DNA from 3 places in the Rhodococcus sp. MTM3W5.2 genome. Region 3 is predicted to be linked to each of the others. Evidence: riboswitches for the same ligand, from Rfam matches in the RefSeq annotation. Region 3 holds a riboswitch; each other region holds the start of a gene.
The links. A riboswitch is a leader RNA that binds a small molecule or an ion and turns the genes downstream of it on or off. The one in region 3 is predicted to bind magnesium.
Positions count from the first base shown of each region.

Region 1: another riboswitch for magnesium. It lies ahead of BTZ20_RS15415 (MgtC/SapB family protein); the one in region 3 lies ahead of BTZ20_RS26460 (hypothetical protein).
Region 2: another riboswitch for magnesium. It lies ahead of mgtE (magnesium transporter); the one in region 3 lies ahead of BTZ20_RS26460 (hypothetical protein).

Region 1 is NZ_CP019572.1:3,381,316-3,386,199, forward strand. It holds gene glnA (type I glutamate--ammonia ligase) at 1-708, shown strand, start outside; gene BTZ20_RS15405 (C40 family peptidase) at 865-1,395, opposite strand; gene BTZ20_RS15410 (hypothetical protein) at 1,498-2,025, opposite strand; gene BTZ20_RS15415 (MgtC/SapB family protein) at 2,196-2,957, opposite strand; M-box (ykoK) riboswitch at 3,277-3,450, opposite strand; gene BTZ20_RS15420 (serine hydrolase domain-containing protein) at 3,623-4,723, shown strand; partial or broken gene BTZ20_RS15425 (bifunctional [glutamine synthetase] adenylyltransferase/[glutamine synthetase]-adenylyl-L-tyrosine phosphorylase) at 4,731-4,884, opposite strand, start outside.
Region 2 is NZ_CP019572.1:1,917,598-1,922,481, reverse strand. It holds gene pgm (phosphoglucomutase (alpha-D-glucose-1,6-bisphosphate-dependent)) at 1-202, opposite strand, end outside; gene mgtE (magnesium transporter) at 316-1,692, opposite strand; M-box (ykoK) riboswitch at 2,045-2,215, opposite strand; gene crcB (fluoride efflux transporter CrcB) at 2,314-2,682, opposite strand; gene crcB (fluoride efflux transporter CrcB) at 2,679-3,422, opposite strand; gene BTZ20_RS08805 (LON peptidase substrate-binding domain-containing protein) at 3,432-4,067, opposite strand; partial or broken gene BTZ20_RS08800 (lipase family protein) at 4,269-4,884, shown strand, end outside.
Region 3 is NZ_CP019572.1:174,194-179,077, forward strand. It holds gene BTZ20_RS00800 (MFS transporter) at 1-1,342, opposite strand, end outside; gene BTZ20_RS00805 (hypothetical protein) at 1,440-2,327, opposite strand; gene BTZ20_RS26460 (hypothetical protein) at 2,535-2,741, opposite strand; M-box (ykoK) riboswitch at 3,043-3,216, opposite strand; M-box (ykoK) riboswitch at 3,464-3,637, shown strand; gene BTZ20_RS27510 (cation-transporting P-type ATPase) at 4,068-4,832, shown strand; gene mgtA (magnesium-translocating P-type ATPase) at 4,790-4,884, shown strand, end outside.

The DNA of each region.
Region 1 (4,884 bases), 2.5 Mb from region 3:
CTGTTCAAGTACATCGTGAAGAACACCGCCTGGCAGCACGGCAAGTCGGCCACATTCATGCCGAAGCCGCTCTTCGGCGACAACGGCTCGGGCATGCACGTGCACCAGTCGCTGTGGAAGGACGGCAAGCCGCTGTTCCACGACGAGTCCGGCTACGCGGGCCTGTCCGACATGGCGCGCCACTACATCGGCGGCATCCTGCACCACGCCCCGTCGCTGCTGGCCTTCACCAACCCCACCATCAACTCGTACCACCGTCTGGTGCCGGGCTACGAAGCCCCCATCAACCTGGTGTACAGCCAGCGCAACCGCTCCGCGGCCGTGCGTATCCCGATCACCGGCAACAACCCGAAGGCCAAGCGCCTCGAGTTCCGTGCGCCGGACTCCTCGGGTAACCCGTACCTGAACTTCGCCGCGCAGATGATGGCCGGCCTGGACGGCATCAAGAACAAGATCGAGCCGATGGCGCCGGTCGACAAGGACCTCTACGAGCTCCCGCCGGAGGAGGCCCGCAACATCCCGCAGGCCCCCACCAGCCTGGCGACGGTCATCGACCGCCTCGAGGCCGATCACGAGTACCTCACCGAGGGTGGCGTGTTCACGACCGACCTGATCGAGACCTGGATCTCGATCAAGCGCGAGCAGGAGATCGCCCCGGTCAACCTGCGGCCGCACCCGTACGAGTTCCAGCTGTACTACGACGTGTAAGTCGGCTCCGCCGACGCGACGTGTAAGTCGGCTCCGCCGACGCGACGTGTAAGTCGGCTCCGCCGACGCGACGTCTGAGTCGTTCGAACTGCTGAACAACTGAACACACAACGACGCCCCGACCAGTTCTGGTCGGGGCGTCGTTGTCCTGAGGGGTCAGTACCGCCGGGCGGCGGTGAAGGGCATCGAGTCGAGCGGTGCCCGCTTGACCGACTGGCCTGGGGTCGGCGCGTGCACGACCATGCCGCCGCCTGCGTACAGGCCGACGTGCTCGGTGCCGTAGAACAGCACGACGTCGCCCGGCTGCAGGTCACCCTTGCCGACCGGCGTTCCGCCGTTGATCTGGTCATAGGTGGTCCGCGGCACGGACACGCCCGCCTGCCGGTACGCCCACTGGACCAGACCCGAGCAGTCGAAGGTGTCGGGGCCGGTCGCGCCCCACACGTAGGGCGCGCCGATCTTGGTCTGCGCGGCGTCGAGTGCGCGCTGTCCGTGCGTGACCACGGCGTCCGGGGTGATCGCGCCCATCGGCGGCAGGCCGGGGATCTCGAAGTTTCCCACCCCCGGGATGCTCAGCGGCTGCGCCATCGCCGGGGCGACGGGGATCATCACCGCGCCCGCGGTGATCGCCCCCAGCAACAGACCACGGGCGATTCGGTTGTTCTTCTGCAGGCGGTGCTTGCTCATGCGAGAGGTCCTCCGGGTGTTCCGCTGACCGATACCTCGTGTGGCTCGATCTACTGGCGGAACCCAGAGTCCCTTCGTTATCTAATCGAGACATCGGGAGAACTACCCGCATGGGTACCCGTTTAGTGATGTTTGGGTACCTGGCGTGATGTGTCGGTTACCCGGCCGGAATCCGTACCGACTCCCCGGTCTGGTACGCGCCGAAGCGCTCGCACCGGGTCCCGGTGCGAGCGCGACACCCGCGCTAGGGGTGTTGACGTAGTCCTCGATCGCCTTCTGCGCCTTGGGGTTTCCATTGGCGATGCCGATGAGCGCGCCGGTGACGGCACCGGTCGGCAGCCCGATCATGCAGCCGGCGAGACTGCCTGGGAACATCGAGAGGCATCCAACACCGAGCCCGATGGCCGCGCCGATCGCCGTTCCGGCCGCGCCGCCATTGGCCCAGCCGAGATTGAGCTCGTTGAGCATGTTCTCCAGCGCCGCCTGTTTCTGGTTCTGGTCGACCAGGTGCACCCCCGGGACAACAGGTCGCGGCGGGCCCTCGTCAGGGGCGATCGGGCCGGCCTGCGCGGTTCCCGCTCCGGCAATCACCGCCGCGGCGAACAGGGCCGATACTGACGTTCGGGTCATCAGTTTCATGTCGATCCTCACCTTGCAGACGAAGGACGAGCCAGGACTGACTGTAACTTCCGGTCGCGGCGGGGGTGAGCGAAACGCCGCAATTCCCCGGCCCCAACAGGCGCCGATACATGGACAATCGTCCGAGTTCCAGCGGCGTTTCGCCGAGTGTGCACCTACCGTCACGTCGGCCGAGGGCGGGCGACGGCAGCTGCACACTCGGCGGCGGGCCGAGCGCAGCGAGAGTCGGTCTCCACCGACCAGCGCACGTGCGTCACCAGCGGCTCCATGCTGAGCCGGCTGACCGCGCTCTCGAGCAACCGGTCGTCCCGTTCGTCGGCCGTCAGCTCCGCCATCACCGTCACCTCGCCGGTCTCGGGCAGATCGAACGAGCGCACGGATCGCAGCCGGAACTCCGGGCGCGAGACCGCCTGCACGGCGAGCCCGCGCACGTGGGCCTCGGCGTCGTCGCGGCACGTGACCTCGAAGACGTATTCCGCCGCAGGCAACTCACGCCCCTTGGTGGCCGGTTGGTGATCCATCAACCGCCCGAGCGGGCGCAACAGCGTGTTCGCCGTCATGATCGCCACGGTGCCGATCACCGCGGCCCAGTACATCCCGCCGCCCGCCAGCGCACCGATCGCAGCCGTCGCCCACAGCGTTGCCGCCGTGTTAAGCCCGGTGATCGAGGCGCCCTGCTTCATGATCACCCCCGCCCCGAGGAAGCCGATGCCCGAAACGATCTGTGCGGCAACGCGGGTCGGGTCCGCCCCCGGACCGTCGAAGCTGTAGGCCCCCAGGATCACGAAGAGTGTCGCCCCCAGACTGACCAATGCGTTGGTCCGGAGCCCGGCCAGCCTGGACCGCCACTGTCGCTCGATCCCGACCGCAGCGCCCAGCGTGAGGCCGAGCACGACGCGCAGGATGATCACCGTCGTATCCATCACAAACTCCTAGTTCCACGTGCCGAATCGGCGGCCGACCGCAGGTGGCGCGCAGCACGGGTTTGCTCCGCGACATCGCATGCCGCGGGCTCAAACGCGACGCCGAGGTCGCGAGGGGAATGACCGAAGTGGGCGGGGCTAGTCGCCCGAGCGACCACCGTCGGCCGAATCATGTTGCGTCAGAACTCCACTGGGCGGGTCGTCCACGGTGGTCACCTCCTCGTGCGTCTAGCTGATGCGAACGGTTGGACACCGTCGCGGGTGGAACCTGCGAGCACACGAGGCCGAATCCACCTCCAGCGATATGGATTCCGTCGACATGACACCTCCACGTAAGGGCTTTGACACTGCACGACGTATCCCGGATCACTCCGAGAAGCCACTTCGGATCACCCCTTAATCCGGGGAGATCTGTCCTAACCTTGGGCGTCTCTCGACGTCGTCAGATCAGTGGCCTGTGTTCGTGCAGGAGCCTCGCCTAACGAGGTGCTGCGTTTTCCACCGTAGGCGCGATGCATGGGCGGGGCAACCCGCCCGCAACGCCGCGCGCCGACGACGCCGACCGCCGATCCGGTCACCGCGGCCACTCCCCCGACCGAATATCAGGGCACAGATCAGGGGCAACCCCGATGACACCGATCGGCCCCGTCCGTACGGTCATCGACATGCGACACCAGAAGCCGGTGCTGACAACCGCCATCGCCGCGATCGCCCTACTGCTCAGCGGCTGTGTGGATTTCGAGCGCACCCGCACCCTGCAGAACGACCTCGACGGCTTGACGAGCGCGGGGGTCGTCGGCGCCGTGACGACCGTGAGCGCCAACCGCACCACCACGGTCCTGACGAGCGGTCTCGGCGACCGCGCGACCGGCGCCGAGATCGCCGACAACAGTCGAGTCCGAGTGGGCAGCATCACCAAGACCTTCACGTCCGCGATCATCATGCAACTCGTCGCAGAGGGAAAGATCGATCTGGACCGTGCCATCGAGGGCTACCTGCCCGGCGTGATCGCAGGCCCGGGCGGGGACGGCACGGCGATCACGGTCCGGCAGCTCATGCAGCATCGCAGCGGGCTGCCCGAGTTCGCGGGCGAGCCGGGGGCGGACGAACTGGTCGCCGCGAACGAGAACCGCACGATCACCCCGGCCCAGGCGGTGGCGATCGCGATGGCCAAACCGGCACAGTTCCCGCCGGGATCCCGATTCCTCTACACCAACACCAACTACATCGTTCTGGGCATGCTGATCGAGGCGGTGACCCGGCACAGTTACACCGACGAGCTCACCACCCGCATCCTCGGCCCGCAGGGCCTCGAGGACACCTACCTACCCGGCCCCGGCGAGCGCGCGATCCGGGGCCCGCACCCCTCCGGATACCAGGACGTCGACGGCGTCGTCACCGACGTCTCGATGATCGAACCCTCGGTCCCGTGGTCGGCGGGTGCCCTGGTCTCCACCGGCCGCGACCTCAACAAGTTCTGGCTCGCCCTGCTCGACGGGAAGGTTGTTCCCCGTGCGCAACTGGACGAGATGACGAAGGCGCTGCCTGCCGCTTCCGAGGCCGAGGGCATGGGTTACGGCCTGGGCGTCGGATCCACCGACCTGCCGTGCGGGGTCAGGTACGTCGGCCACACCGGCGGGATCCCCGGCTACTACACCCTGTCCGGCGCGAGCACCGAGGGCAGGGCGGTGACCATCACCCTCACCCAGATCCCGACCCAGCAGACCGACAGCGAGGCGCTGCTCTCGCACGCGCTCTGCCCGTGAGTCCCGGTCAGGCGCCGAAGGTGTGCTCCACCACGGCCTTCGCCCGGCGCGTGACGCGCAGGTAGTTGTCCAGGAACTCCCCTGCGTCGCCGGAATTCCAGCCTGCGACCTGCGCGACCGCGGACAGCACCCGGCCCGGCCCCGGCAGCTGGTCGGTTGGC
Region 2 (4,884 bases), 1.7 Mb from region 3:
CGATGGCCTGCGTGGTGGCGAGGATGTGCGCCTCGTTGAAGGCGCCGTCCAGGCTGGATCCGCGGTGCCCTGACGTGCCGAACGCGACCCGTTCGTCCGGGTTCTCCTGGTCCGGGATGCGGCTGTAATAGGCCGTCACCAACTGCGCGAGGTCCTCGAGATCCTGCGGCTGGGCGAGCGTTCCTGCTCGATCGTGCGCCACGACGCGCCTCCTCGGTCGGTGATTGTCGGTCAGCACCATTCGATCACGCGAGCACGTTGTATGCGACGGGGGATGGAACCGCAGTGAGGGCGGTTCCATCCCCGTGTCGTGCGTCAGGCGATCAGATCGGCGAGGAACCAGTAGGCGAAACCGAAGTAGATGAACACGCCGACGAGGTCCATGATCGAGGTGATGAGCGGTGCGCTCAGTGTCGCGGGATCGGTGCCGATCTTGCGGGCGAGGAAGGGCAGCAGCGAGCCGAGCACACCGCCGACCACGGTGCAGGTGAGCATGCTCAGGCCGACGATGGCCAGGACCTCACCACCGATGTCACCCTTGGTGAAGTAGGTGAGAACGACCTCGAGGACGGCGATGGAGGCGCCGAGCGCGAGCGCTACGCCTAGCTCGCGACGGATGACGAATCCGATATCGCGCCACCGCAACTGCATCTGCCCCAACGCCATCGACCGAAGGACAAGGGTCGCCGACTGACTGCCGGTATTGCCGCCCATATCGATGATCGGAGCGAGGAAGGCGGCCAGGATGATGACCTCCGCGAGAATGTCTTCTTGCGCCGCAACGAAATTGCTGGTGATCAGACCGAACACGGTCAACAGCCCGAGCCAGAAGACCCGCGTTCCGTAGATGCGGAAGAACGAGGAGTCCTTCAGATCGAGATCCGGACCTCCGATCGCGGACGTTCCGCCGTAGCGGGCCAGCTGGGTCGCATCCTGTTCGCGATCGATGTCCATCGCATCATCGACGGTCACGATGCCGATCATGCGTTCTTCGCCATCGACAACCGGTACAGCGAGCATGTTGTAACGCCGGATGTATTCGGTGGCTTTGTCATCCGGATCATCGCTACGCACGAGAACGGGGTCGGTCTGCATCAGCTCCTCGACCTTGGTGTCCGCGCGGTTGAGCACCAGCTCGCGCAGCGGGATCGTGCCACGGAGGCGACCGTCGCCGTCGATCACGTACACGACATTGATCGTTTCCTTGTCCGGCGCGCTCGTTCGCAACTCCTGCAGCGAGTCGCCGACGGTCATTCCCGCGCTCACCGTCGCATAGGCCGAGGTGGTCACCGATCCCGCCGTGCCCTCGGGGTAGGCCGCCAGCCTCAGCACGTCCTCCCGCTCGGCCTGGGCCAGCAGTGGTATCAGTCGCTCACGGCCATCCGAACTCAGCCGGTTGTACAGGTCGGCGCGCTCATCCGGGGGTAGGTCCCCGATCAACGTCGCAGCAGGTCCCGACGGCGTGGCGGCCAGAACGGCATCCTGCTCGGCATCGAGTAGCTCGACGAACAGGCGCGCCTGCTCCCGGGACGGCAGTGTGAGCAGAAGTGCCGACACCTGCTGGGGAGCGGCATGACGCAGGACTTCCGCGATGTCGGCCGGTGGATACTCCCGGACCAACCGACGGAAGGCGTCCGGGTCCGGATTCTGTAGCAGCATCCGGACGGACACGATGATTTCTTCACGGTTCATGATGACCTCACTCGAATCGGCTGCTGGGTCTCAACAGCCGCGAAAACCGCATGCCGCAACCGGGTTTCGGCAGACGGAAGCCCAAAAGGACCGCCGATCGGCACACAGAGGGTGACCGCCGACGCACGGACAGCGTCGGGGCGAAAGAACGGGAACCCGCGTCAGCCGCCCAGCATGGGCGGCCGTGAACTCAGCGCCGCTGAGACGGCGTGGGAGTAGACGACGGAGGGTGATCGCAAGCCCCGGAACTACTCGGACTCGGACTCATGCCATCACCTCCCGGCGGTCGAGGCGCACGCGGGCGCCGAACGATGCAAGCGCGGGAGAAGGGCCGGACGACAGAGGTCGCGGCTCAGCACCCCTTCTCGACAGAGCTTTGGCACTGCACGGCGTAACCCGCGATGCGGGAGCCACTTGGGCTCAACCCTTCGTCCGGGAGGAGCTGTCCTGACCCGGGGCGTCTCTCGACGTTTGGGGTCAGTGGCCTGTGTCCGTGCAGACGCCTCACCTAGCGAGGTGCATGCGGCGAACAGCTAAACAGACATTCGCCGGCGACGCAAACCTCCCCCTCCATGGAGCCATGAATACGTCTACGCCACAATGCATTCCGCGCGGTTTCGATCACACGAACAAGGCGTGGGCGACGGCGAACCCCAGGGCAGCGGCGGCGATCCCGGCCGCGACGCTGATCACGACGTTGGCCAGCGCGTACAAACGCACCCCGTCCTCGACGAGCCGGACCGTCTCGTAGCCGAAGGTGCTGTACGTGGTCAGCGCACCACAGAATCCGGTGCCAACCAGGGCCATCACGTGACTGCCCGAACCTGTCGCGGCGCCGACAAGCGCACCGAGGATCAGCGATCCGATCACGTTCACGGTGAGGGTCCCCCACGGGAACTCGCTGTCCGTGCGGGAGCCGACGGCGCGGTCGAGCAGGAATCGCGTTGGCGCGCCGACCATTCCGCCGAGGACGACCAGCACCACCGTCACGGCCGGTCCTCGGTGAAGTGCACCCGCTCGACGCCCTCCAGGGTCACGGTGGCCTCGGTGAGCAGTTCACCGATGCCGTCCAGGAACCCGCGGATCCGCTCCTCGGTGTCCACCGCGACCACCAGCAGCGGCAACCCGTCGGCCAGGTCGAGGAGCCGGGTGGTGTGGATGTGCGCGGACGCGCCATACCCCTCGACACCCCGCCACACACTGGCCCCACTCAGCCCGGCGGCACGGGCGCGCTTGACGATCTCCTGGTACTTCGGCTTGTGATGCCAGAGGTCGTCCTGCCCGAGGATGATCGACAGCCGCATCTCCGTGCGTGAGTAAGACATGTCAGATTCCTTTCCCGGCGACGGCACCGGTGACGAGCCGTGCGCCCCACACCCCACAAGAACGGCGGCGAGCGCCGCGATCACCGTCCCGAAGAGATAGCCGAACGCGATCGGATAGTTGCCGGACGCGAGCAGCCCCCGGACCTCGACCGCATAGGTCGAGAACGTGGTGAAGCCGCCGAGCACCCCGACCCCGAGGAACGGCCGGAGCAACCGGTGCGCCGTCCAGACCTCGGTGATGAGCACCATGAGGATGCCGATCAGCAGGCAACCGATCACGTTGGTGATCAGCGTCGCCCACGGGATCTCCCTGGTCGGCATCGCGTGCGCGATGCCATATCTCGCCAGCGCACCGATCCCGCCGCCGAGCGCGACCACCGCGAGTAGCGATCCCTCCCCGCGCATGTCGATCACCTACTCCGACAGCCTGAACCGCACCGCGGCGATCACGTCGCCGAGGGCCTCGGCCAGGACCGTCAGACGTTCGCGCGGCCCGGGCGCCGACAGCAACCTCAGCCGATCCACCGCGACGAGCGGGAGGGTTGCCGCGAGGGCGTAGACGCGGTCGCCCATCTCACCCGGCAACTCGTCCAACCTGGGAAACCCCGGCACGGGGATGCCGCGGACCGCGGCGGACCGGCTCAGCAGCCCACCGAGTTCGTCCACCAGCGCGCCGACCTCGTCGATCGAGTCCGACCTGTAGTCCGTGCCCTCGTCGGGCCACGGTTCCACGTCCGCCCGCGGGTAGGGGTTGTCCGGCAGCCAGCGCCGCACCCGGATCCGGCCCTCGCCCACGCAGCCGAGCAGCAGTCGCCCGCCCGGCACCCGCTCGTAATCGACGATCCGCGCCACGGTCCCGATGTCGGTTCGCTCGTCGCCACCACCCACCTCGTGGCCGCGGGTGATGAGGACCACGCCGAATCGCCGCAGGTCCGGGGACGAGGTCAGGTCTTCGACCATCTCCAGGTAGCGCGGCTCGAACACCTGTAACGGCAGCAGTTCACCGGGCAGCAGCACGGACCCGAGCGGGAACATCGGCAGAGCATCCACGGTCACAGCATGCCCTCGATCCGGGTGTCGCGCCGATAACCGCGAAAGACCGCGCCGATCTTCGCTAGTGTGAGCTACGTCATGGTGCGGAAGTACTTGACGAACGGCGGTGAGCCACATGGTGCGGAGTGCGTCACTCCGGCACGAGGCCGCGCCCTGGGGCGCGAGTTCGGTATCCCCCACCCTTCATCGGAGGATTCGATGAGAGTCACACTCAGAGATTCCGCTACGGCCATCCTTGCGGCACTCGCGCTGGCCTTCTCGCCTGCGATCACCGCGCCGACCGCGGCCGCACAGGCCCAGCCGCTGATGCCCGCGCCCGACCCCGACCCGTTCTACTGGGCGCCACCGGATCTCGCCGCAAGGGCGAACGGCGAGATCCTCCGCAGCAGACCGGTCGACGTCTCCCGATTCGGGAACGCGGACGGCTGGCAGGTCGCCTACCGCTCCACGAACTCGTCGGGCCACCCGGTGGCTGCCGTGACGACCGTCCTCGTCCCGCGCGGCGGCGTGGACCGGCCGCTGCTGTCGTACCAAGCCATCATCAACGCACTCGGGACCCGATGCGGACCGTCGCACACCCTGTTCAACGGACAGCTCCAAGAGGCCCCGGTCGTGAACCTCGCGCTGATGCGGGGCTGGGCGATCGCCCTTCCCGATCACCTCGGCCCGACCAGCGCCTATGGCGCCGCCAGGCTGGGTGGTCAGATCGTCCTCGACGGAATACGTGCGGTGCAACATCTGCCCGAGGCGAGGCTCGGGCACAGCCCCGTCGGGCTCGCGGGCTACTCGGGCGGCGGGATGACCAGCGGCTGGG
Region 3 (4,884 bases):
AGCGCCGGTGCTCGGCGTCGATGACGTACACGTGGGTGTGCCGGTAGAGACGATCGCCCACGCGGTCGGCGTCGGCCAGTCGGGCGGGGTCGATGGTCCCGGCCTCGTGCAGGTGCGTGATCTCCGCCGGGTCGTGCCGCGGCCACATCCGCACGGCCACGGTGATCCCGATGCCTGCGATCACGGCCAGCGTCATCCAGGTGGTGGTGAGGCCGGCGGCGGTCAGCCACCCCGCGATCGGGTAGGTGAGCAGCCAGGCAAGGTGCGACAGCGAGAACTGGGCGGCGAAGAGCGCCGGCCGGTCGGCGGGCTGCGACGAGCGCCGCAGTACCTGCCCGGTCGGGGTGAGCACCGCCGCGGTACCCGCGCCGACCACGGCCCACACAGCGATCGCCGCGCCCCAGCGCCAGTCGCCCGCATCGGTGGCCGACAGGGCGACAGCTCCTCCGAGGCCAACGATCAGGGTGGCACCGCCGGCCAACATCACCGGCCGGGCGCCGAGGCGGTCGAGGAATCGCGGTAGCGACAACGCGACGAGCATCGTGCCGAACCCATTGGCAGACAGGAGCATTGCCACTCCCGACTGGGTACCGCCGAGCGTGTCACGGACGTAGTTGACGGTGTTGACCATGATCACCGAACCCGCGGCGGCAACCACCAGGTTCAGGCCGAGTAGACCGCGTAGCCGCGGCGTGGCGGCGAAGATCCGCATGCCCACCGCGATCCGGTCCCGGAAGGTGTCCGCCGTGGCGGAACGGGCATTCGGGATGCGGGTCGCAATCACCAGGACGGCCGATACCGCGAATCCGATTGCGGTGCCGACGAACAACCAGTGGAAGCTGATGAGGGTCAGGACCGCGGCGGCCAGCATCGGGCTCAGCAGGGTCTCCATCGTCGCGGCGAGCTGCGCGGCCGAGAGCGCTCGGGTGTACTCGCGCTCGTCCGGCAGGATGTCGGGGATGATCGCCTGGTAGGTGGGGGTGTACGCGGCCGAGGCGGTTTGCAGCACCGGGATCAGCACGTAGATCTGCCAGATCTGGTCGATGAACGGCAGTGCCAGCACGACGGCGGCGCGAACAAGGTTGAGCCCGACCAGGAAGCGCCGGCGGGGAAAGCGGTCGGCGTAGGCGGCGACTATCGGCGCGACCGTGACGTACACAAACATCTTGATTGTCAGCGCGGTGCCCAGCACGGCGGCCGCGTCGGCACCGGCGAGCTCATAGGAGAGCAGTCCCAGTGCGACGGTGGTCAAACCGGTACCGAACAGTGACGACACCTGGGCGATGAACAGTCGCAGGTAGTCGCGGTTGGTGAACAGAGACGTGATCAACGGCTTTCGCATCGCGAACACTTTCTTCGAATGTCTGAAATGGGCGGGGTGGGTCACGGGTTCGTCGACAACTGCAGGTGCACATGGGTCCTCCTCCGGGGATGGTGCTTCAGTGCTGGTGGGCGGTGGCCACGAGGGTGAACGCCGCGGTGCGGACGGTGTCGCCGTGCTTGAAATCGAGGAAGAGTCGGTAGGTACCGGGGCCGGGTACCGCGGTGTGGAAGGTGATGTCGGGGCCGGAAGCAGTGACCCCATCGCCGGGTACGCCGTTCGGGTGAACGTGGATGTAGGCCAGGTCACCGGCCCGGAGCACCACCAGGTGGCCAAAGGCGGCCAGGTAGGGCTGCAGATCGGTGACCGGCCGGCCGTCCTTGCGCACGGTGAGTGTCAGCAGTTCGCCGTCTCCGGGAGCGAGATTTCCGTCGAGGATGACCTCGTAGCCGTCGACGACCGCGGTGCGAGTCTCGCTCGGGGTCGGTCGCGGATCGTAGGCGCCCGCGACGGCGAGATCCGCGCCCAGCGTGATCGTCCGCCCGAGCAGCGTGGGCGAGATGTCGGTGAACACGCGGTAGGACCCCGCCTCCGGCAGGTTCAGTCGAACCGACCAGGTGCCGTCGGCCGCGAGTTCGGGGTGCACGTGCCAGAACCCGGTCAGCTCGCGCTGCACCACGATCAGGTGCAGGTCACGGTCGTGGATCGGGGTGTAGCCGGTGACCGGTCGGCCGTCCGGGCCGAGGACGCGGAACCGGAAGTCGACGTCGCCCCGGCCGACGATGGTCTCGGCGAGGTCGAGTGTGTATCCGTCCTGCGTGATCTGGAGACCTCCGGGCGCGCTCGCGCCGTGACCGTGGTGGTCGGCCGGGGTGTGGTGTGCGTGGGCGGTGTGGTCGCGCACACCGTGGCCTGCGTGCGCCGGGGCCGCCGGATGCCCATGGTGGTGGTGAGCAGTGTGATCGGCGTGCGCAGCCTGGTGGTCGCCGTGCGTGTTGGTGCTCATGTCTCGGCCTCTCGTCGTGTGGTGTTCCCGCCGACCAAGTTAGTACCCCCGGGGGTATGCGCAAGGAGGCAAAGTATGGCGCGGGTCACGCGGGAAGCCCTGCTGGATCGCGGATCGGAGCCGGCCGGACGGGGTCAGCCCGCTTGGCGGCCAACTCCGCTCCGCCCTGAATCGGGGCGGAGGAGCCTTCGGGCGCGATCGGCAGTGTCACCAGCTACGCGCCTCGCCCGGGTGCGGGTGCCCGCCCATCGAGGCGGTGATCACCGCGACCGGCGTTCGCGACGCGTACAGGTTGGCGCGTTCCTGCGGGGTCAGATTGCGGTGCCCCCACAGCCGGTTCGCCGCGCGTCGAATCGTGTGCAGCGCCACGGACTCGCGTGCCGACGAAATAGGTTGCGTGATAACAAAAGCCACGGTCTTCTCCTGTCGGAGGAGCCGGTCCCATGGCAGAGACGATGCAGATCCGTCGAGTTGACGCCGCGCCGGAACTCAGCCGAGGCACTGGAGTGCTCACGACGAGGCCGGGATCGGGCTACCGAGGCGTCAGGTCGCAGAATGCTGATGCTGCGCCGGGGCCGGTTCGGAACGAAATGAAAGTCGTATACGGATACGGACTATCGCTGATACTCACTCGTTCCTCACCTCCTCGCAGACAAGACGCACGCGGGCGTCGACTCACACACGGGGAGGGCGCCAGGACGGCAAATGTCCTGGTCGGGCACCCCTCTCGTCAGAGCTTCGGCACTGCACGACGTGTCTCGAGGGGATCGAGAAGCCACTTTGGATAGACCCTTAATCCGGGAATACCTGTCCTAACCTTGGGCGTCTGTCGACGTCGTCAGATCAGTGGCCTGTGTTCATGCAGGAGCCTCGCCTAGCGAGGTGCTTACGCCGACCATGGTGCCGACACCCGCGATATATGTCAAACCGCAAGCGCGGTGGCGCATCAAGATCATTCCAACGACAGAAAAGGTTGCTGCGAAATGTTTTTCGCTGACAAGATGCCTGATTGTGCAGTTACACAACCAGTTTAGATCACTTGCTCGGCTTGACACCGTGACGCCGGTGCATCGCGGAGGTCGGTGATCAGTGGATGCAGGTTGACATCCGGCCGACCGCAATGGTTGCCTGTCGGCGCAGCACCTCGTTAGGTGAGGCGTCTGCACGAACACAGGCCACTGATCTCACGACGTCGAGAGACGCCCAAGGTCAGGACAGGTCTCCCCGGCTTAAGGGGTGACCCAAAGTGGCTTCCCACAGTGGTGTGGGACACGTCGTGCAGTGCCAAAACTCGTACGTGGGGGTGTCGAATTCGGCAGGGCGACTCGTTCGTGTCGGTATTCACACGCGGTCGCGTCGCGGCCTCGATCCTGCCCTTCTGTGCTGTGGACACACCGTCGCGGAGCTTCGTCCCCCTGGACGTGCCCGCATTCGAACCCGGGAGGTGACCACCGTGGACGAACCGCCGAGTCGATATCCGGCCTCGCCTGGATTCCTCACCGCCGGTGTCCATCGCGCCCGCTAGTCGCGGACACCGTCGGACCCTTCGCGCGCGGCAACTCGCCGCGATCATTCTCGCGACAGTCACAGTCGCAGAGCTTATTTCGTCGTGCCCGGACATTAGCGAGTTCGTGTGCGACCGAGAGATCTGTCATGTCGAAAACAAGTGTCGCGGCACCCCCGGGGCGTCCGGGCAAGGCCGCCAAACGAAATAGTCAGTCTGTTCTCCCAGACCGTCAGATGGCGGAGCTCGCCGGATTCACCCGGCTGCGTCACCCGGGCGTCTACGCCGAACTGCACACCACTCCAAAGGGATTGAGATCAGACCAGATCGACCCGCTGCGCCGCAGGCACGGCAGCAACGAGGTCCGCCATGACCGACCGGCACCCGCAATTGTGCAGTTCCTCGCCACCTTCAAGAATCCGTTCATCTTGATCCTGCTGTTCATCGGCGTGATCATGTACATCACCGAGGTCTATCTGGCCGACCCAGAAGAGGGTCCCGACTACATGGGGATCAGCACGGTCGGCGTGATGATCCTGATCAGCGTCTCGTTGCGGTTCTGGCAGGAGTACCGGTCGGGACGGGCCTCGGAGGCGCTCAAGGCGATGGTGAGCACCACGGTCTCGACCACTCGCCAGATGGGCGACACTGTGGTGACCGCCGAGCTCCCCATCGAGCAGTTGGTGCCCGGAGACGTCGTCCAGCTCGCTGCCGGCGACATGATCCCCGCGGACATGCGGGTCGTGCGCGCCAAGGACCTGCAGGTCAACCAGGCGATGCTCACCGGCGAGTCGATGTCAGCGGAGAAGACGGGCGATCCGGTCGCCGGCCTCGAACCCGATCGGATCCTCGAGGCCGGGAACCTCGCGTTCATGGGCACCTCGGTGGTGTCCGGATCGGGGACCGCCGTCGTGATCCACACCGGGGACGACACCTACTTCGGTGCGATGACCGAGGGTTGGGTACGTCTCGTCCCGAGACCAGCTTCGACATCGGGGTGAAGAAGGTCAGCTTCTTGTTGATCCGCTTCATGGTCATCATGGTGCCTGCGGT